One region of the Sutcliffiella sp. NPDC057660 genome, then DNA from elsewhere that is predicted to be linked to it. Evidence: riboswitches for the same ligand, from Rfam matches in the RefSeq annotation. Region 1 holds a riboswitch; the other holds the start of a gene.
The links. A riboswitch is a leader RNA that binds a small molecule or an ion and turns the genes downstream of it on or off. The one in region 1 is predicted to bind S-adenosylmethionine.

Region 1 (3,184 bases):
AGGTACTCTTTTCCTTCTGCCTGATCAAGGAAAAAATGCTTTCCAGGGATGTATGCCACCCCTTCTGCCATGGCATCTGACAGCATTTCCGCGGTATCGGCTCCGGGGATCTTCACCCAGGCAAAGTAACCTCCTTCAGGCACATACCATGTAACGGATTCTGGCATATTCTCCTTTAGGGCAGAGAGCATTGCCCCACATTTTGCGGAATAAGTGCCCTTCAAAATATCCAGTCTCTTCTCGAAGTCGGTGTTTTCCAGAAAAGCTGCCATCGTGCTATGGGAAAACGGATGATCGAGGTCTTTTTTGAACCACCATTGAGCTGTAATGAAATCATGCGCTGCTGCTACCCACCCGATCCGCATGCCAGGTGCCACGACCTTGGAGAGGGAACCGATATGAAGCACCCGTCCCTCTTTATCCATCGACTTCAATGTTGCGGGGCTTTCGTTGAATGCAAGCTCCCCATAGGCATCGTCCTCGATGATGAGGAAATTGTAGGAGGATGCAAGCTCCAGCAGATGCTTTCTCCGTTCTAAAGTCAGTGTGGTCCCAGTAGGATTTTGAAAGGTCGGGATAGTGTATAGGAAACGCGGCAAAGCGAGGCCGCTCTGTTTTCTTTCTGCCAGCTCTTTTTCGAGTAGATCAGTCTGAAGACCCTGCTCATCAACCGGAATGGAGATGTAATGATCTGTGTAGTTCTGGAAGATTTCCAAAGCCTCCATATAGGTTGGTGCTTCCATTGCAACCACAGCTTCCTCGTCAAGGAGAATCCGGGCAACCAAATCAATCGCCTGGCATGCACCGGAAGTGATCAATAGCTCCTCTTTGGAAACACGCATTCCACGCTCCGCCAATCTATCTTGAATCTGCTCCTTCAGCTTATCGATACGCGGACTTCCTAGATAGTGAAGAGGCAAATCCCGCTCCTCATTAAGGAGGCGCGCTACCGCCGCCTTCAGCTCCTGATCAGGAATAAGCTCTGGTGCAGGATAGCCGGAATTCAGCCGAATACAGTTCTCCGGAATATTTGGCATCCACTCACCAGGCGGACTATTCTTCAGTGCAGCTTTTATATTATTGGAGAAAAAGGATTCAGCGTCCATGTTCACCATTCCTTTCCGGGGACAGGTCCCTTGTCCCCACTCATTTATATTGATTTTAAACTTCTTCCCTGATCAGTTCCAGTAATTCTTGTTTATTTTTTGCAGATTAAATGCTGAATTCCCTTGGTTTCTCCAAATTTTCGGAAAAATAAATTCTTGACATTATTGCTTCAACCAATTAAAGTGATAATTAGAAATTTTTTAATAGAATATACGTTGTATTCTCTTATCGAGAGTGGCGGAGGGACTGGCCCTATGATGCCCGGCAACCGTTCCATATGGAATTGGTGCTAAATCCTGCAGGACATATCTGTGTTCTGAAAGATGAGAGAGGAGCATCCCGATATATATATTGCGGTGAAACCTCTCTTTTCAGGGAGGTTTTTTTATTTTGTAGAATTCCTCCCTGGCCAAAAATAGAAAAACCTAAAGGGGAGTCATGAACATGAAGAAGAAAACAATTGTGAAATCATTTTTTGCCGCAACACTATCATTATCACTACTTTTAACAGGATGTTCCTCCGGGAATTCCGGACAGACTGCAGGAGCCAAGGAAAAGGTTTCCTTTGAAAATGTACCGGAGCGCTTTGCAGATGGGGAAGGTGCGAAGATCAAGGTTATCCGCAAAATCGGCGGCGATGATCATACCGCTCAATTCCTTGCAGGTGCCAAGCAGGAAGGGGAAGCACTCGGTTTTGAAGTGGATGTATTCACCGCAAACGGGGACAGCGCCAAGTTCCACGATGCAATCGAGCAGGCTGTCACTCAGGATTATGATGGGGTCATCCTTTCCCACGGGGACGATGCCGCGACTGTAGAAGGAGTAAAGAAGCTTGTGGAAGCAGGCAAGAGCGTCGTAACGTTTGACTCCAATCCGGATGTCGGAACTGTAGCAGGAGTGACCCAGACCTCTCAGGACGATGAAGCACTTGCGAAATTGGCACTTGATCAGTTGGTGAAGGATTTTAATGGGGAAGCAAATATTGTTTACCTTTGGGTGGACGGTTTTCCTCCAATGGTAAGACGGAACGCAGTCTATAAGGACACGCTTTCTGGCAATCCCGGCATCAAGGAAGTGGAGCGATTCGGTGTGGCAGCTGCTGATACATCCGTTCAGACCCAGAATGCCGTAGCTGCAATGCTGAATAAGCATAAAAAAGGTGAAATCGACGCCATCTTCGCAACATGGGATGCCTTCGCAATCGGTGCGGCACGCGCGATCCAGGAAGCAGGACGTGACGAGATCAAGATCTATGGAATCGATGTATCCAATGCCGATCTTCAGGAAATCCAGGCAGAAAAAAGCCCATGGAAATACACAGCGGCAGTTGATCCGAAACTGATTGGTGCCGTCAACCTGCGACTGCTTGCAAAGAAGCTGGCCGGCGAGGAAACGCCGGAAACCTATGACCTTGAGGCCTCCCTCATTTCCCAAGAGGAGCTTCGCAAATCGGATCAAGCCGTCAATATGGTGAATCTCGCAGATATCATTGAAGGCTGGGGAACCTCCTCCGCATTTGAAGAGGACTGGATGAAGGTACTGAAGGAGCATTATCAGAAGTAGCATAGTGAACGGGCTGTCCGTAAAGTCATCATCTGACTTTTGGGCAGCTTTTCTTGGAAATTAGAAGGGTTTACAAGAAAAAGCTTGGTGTTTGGTAGAAGAATTGGGAAGTTTGCTGGAATTCAAACTTAACGGTAGCAATATCAACAAGGAAAATCGGGTCATTCTAACAGTTTTTTTCATCATTCTAACAGAAAATCCAATCATTCTAACACAGTTAGCCACCATTCTAACAACTTCGTCAAACATTCTAACACAATTACCAATCATTCTAACAACTACCGTTATTCACTTACTACTTTTATGAAAGGAGGACTCAACATGCCCACCCAGGTACTTCAAATGACTAACATCTCCATCGAATTCCCGGGAGTGAAAGCATTAAGTCAGGTCGATTTCACAGCGGAAACCGGTAAGGTACATGCCTTGATCGGAGCCAATGGTGCAGGAAAGTCCACACTGATGAAGGTTCTCTCCGGAGCCTACAGTCACTATACCGGCCAAATTGCGCTTG
Region 2 (3,184 bases), on a different contig from region 1:
AATAGTTGTTCAAGCTCCGGATAGTAAGAAGGATACTGTCCCTCCCGAACGAGTAAAAAGAAATGCCCCAACTTCCATCGAGCCCAAGAAGATAGAGGCAAAATTGGAAGAACTGGAACTGGCAATATTCCAGTTGGAGGCACAGATGGAAAAAGAGACAGATCTTGCGACCCTGCAAGAGTATCAGGATGACTGGAACATCAGAGAAGCGGAACGCGCCTCCCTCTATGAATTGTTGGAGGATGCGCTTTAAGCATTGTTGAAGCAGGCGATCTATTTCGCCTGTTTTTTGTTGGAGGGCTTGTTTCTTATGCAATTTCGAGTATTCCGCAGTGGATTTTACAGGTAAATTTAAAGATATCAACGGAAATTTTCATATATCCACGTTTTCGGACACTATATCAAAGAGAAAAAAATTATATCAATGAAATTAAAAATATATCCAAGTAAAACAGGCACATATAGATAAAACGCACTTTCCAACAATATTCGACGTCATGGCCCACGACAACCATTCACTGCTCTTAGAAACCAGACACAAAAAAAACTGCCGCCAAACCAGGCACAAAACCTGATTTGGCGGCAGCCACAATAAAAATTTAAGCGTTCGCTTGCTCTTTCAACGCATCCGCTTTATCCACTTGCTCCCAAGGAAGGTCAAGATCGTTACGGCCAAAGTGACCGTATGCAGCAGTCTGCTTGTAGATTGGGCGACGAAGGTCTAGCATTTTGATGATTCCAGCTGGACGAAGGTCGAAGTTGTTGCGCACAAGTTCCACTAGCTTCTCTTCAGATACTTTACCAGTTCCGAAAGTGTCCACTGCGATGGATACAGGCTGTGCTACACCGATTGCGTATGCAAGTTGAACTTCACATTTGTCAGCCAATCCGCTTGCTACGATGTTTTTTGCAACATAACGTGCTGCATATGCTCCGGAACGGTCAACTTTCGTTGCGTCCTTACCGGAGAATGCTCCACCACCGTGACGAGCATATCCACCATACGTATCAACGATGATTTTACGTCCAGTCAATCCAGCATCCCCTTGAGGTCCACCGATAACGAAACGGCCAGTCGGGTTGATGAAGTATTTTGTGTTTTCGTCAATCAAGTTAGCAGGAACTACCGGCTTGATTACGTGTTCTTTCACATTACGTTGGATCTGCTCCAAAGAAATCTCCGGGTGATGCTGAGTAGAGATAACGATTGTATCGATACGTACCGGTTGATCGTTTTCATCATATTCTACAGTTACCTGAGTTTTTCCATCCGGACGTAAGTATGGAAGGATTTCTTCTTTTCTTACTTCTGTTAGGCGACGGGAAAGCTTATGAGCCAATGAAATCGGTAAAGGCATCAATTCCTTTGTTTCATTGCAAGCAAATCCGAACATCAGACCTTGGTCTCCCGCACCGATCGCTTCGATTTCCGCATCTGACATTTGTCCTTCACGAGCTTCCAATGCCTGGTCAACACCCATTGCGATGTCAGCGGACTGCTCGTCGATGGACGTAAGTACCGCACAAGTTTCTGCGTCAAAACCGTACTTCGCACGAGTGTATCCGATTCCTTGGATTGTTTCACGAACGATTTTTGGGATATCTACATAAGTAGAAGTAGTGATTTCTCCAGCAACAAGCACCAATCCAGTTGTTACAGAAGTTTCACACGCTACACGTGCATTTGGGTCATTAGTAAGAATAGCATCAAGGATGGAGTCGGAAATTTGGTCACAAATTTTATCCGGATGCCCCTCCGTTACCGATTCAGAAGTAAATAAACGACGTTGCTTAGTCATTAAAAAAGTTCCTCCTTTTGTATATGAAAAGCGTTTTACCTCTCTTCATGTATAACAGTATGTTTGATACGGATCTCATTTCCTGTTGTGCTGTTCTTTGTTATCTTGTGCAGAATATAAAAAACCTTTCCATAAAGTTGAGGAAAGGTTTGGGTTCAAGAATTAGCCTTTCACTCTTATCGGTCAAGGTCAATGCCTTGCTCAGGTTTAGCACCTTTTCTCAAGCGACAATTTTCTTGTCCAAAAAAATTAGCGAAGTGCTTTTTTCGCGCTCGCCCATTTACCTTTGAGCAGGTTGCTGGGTTTCATAGGGCCTGCCCCTCCACCAGCTCGGAATAAGAGTATCCGTTCAAGGTTCTATATTAGCGTAATAAAAGCTTTATTGTCAACAAAAAACGGCAAATTATTTAAATGAAGAAACAGGAAAAAACATATGCTATCATTAAGTAGATTTGTCCATGTACATAAGCCTCTTTTTCACAAAATGTTAACGGATTCACACTTTATTTCATAAAATAATTTAATTAGTATGGACTATTGGATTAAATGTGTTATACTTTTTAACAGATGAGAAATTAATATACAAGTTGAAGGAGAGTTATCCATGATGAAAACGGTTGGTATTGATAATGGTTTAACTAAATTAATATACGGAAGCAACACGCAAATGCAACTTTCTGTTCCTCAATTAGTGGAGAAAGTATTAAACCGCAATGAAGGCAGCCTGACATCTACCGGTGCCGTGGTTGCTACAACTGGAAAATATACGGGTCGCTCCCCTAAAGATAAATTCATTGTGGAAGAGGATATCTCCAAGGATAAGATTGACTGGGGAACGGTAAACAGCCCAATCTCCGAAGATGTATTCGAACGTTTATATGATAAAGTACTAAACTACTTAGAAAAAAAAGATGAAATTTTCGTTTTCAAGGGCTTCGCAGGAGCGGACGAAAAATATCAATTGCCTATCCAGGTAATCAACGAATTTGCATGGCATAATCTTTTTGCGCACCAGCTATTCATCCGCCCAAATGACGAACAGCTTGCCAAACATGAAACCGCATTCAGTGTTGTCTCTGCACCAAGCTTCAAGGCTGATCCTGCAGTAGACGGTACAAACTCTGAAGCATTTGTCATCATTTCCTTTAAAAAGCGCGTCGTTCTTATCGGCGGTACGGAATATGCAGGTGAAATGAAGAAATCCATTTTCTCTGTCATGAACTACTTGCTTCCTGAGAATGGTATCATGCCGATGCACTGCTCTGCCAATGTAGGGCGTGAAGGCGATGTAGCACTATTCTTTGGTTTATCTGGTACAGGCAAGACAACATTATCCGCTGACCCTAACAGAAAGCTGATCGGTGACGATGAGCACGGCTGGTCCA

Region 2: it holds a riboswitch for S-adenosylmethionine, as region 1 does, so the genes downstream of both, metK (methionine adenosyltransferase) here and ACFVAD_RS08120 (sugar ABC transporter substrate-binding protein) in region 1, are expected to answer to the same signal.

Annotation. Positions count from the first base shown of each region.
Region 1 is NZ_JBHVHV010000006.1:126,748-129,931, forward strand. Features, by position in the region: gene ACFVAD_RS08115 (aminotransferase-like domain-containing protein) at 1-1,106, opposite strand, end outside; SAM riboswitch class I at 1,330-1,437, shown strand; gene ACFVAD_RS08120 (sugar ABC transporter substrate-binding protein) at 1,552-2,670, shown strand; gene ACFVAD_RS08125 (sugar ABC transporter ATP-binding protein) at 2,992-3,184, shown strand, end outside.
Region 2 is NZ_JBHVHV010000029.1:9,669-12,852, reverse strand. Features, by position in the region: gene abc-f (ribosomal protection-like ABC-F family protein) at 1-253, shown strand, start outside; gene metK (methionine adenosyltransferase) at 600-1,799, opposite strand; SAM riboswitch class I at 1,973-2,141, opposite strand; gene pckA (phosphoenolpyruvate carboxykinase (ATP)) at 2,407-3,184, shown strand, end outside.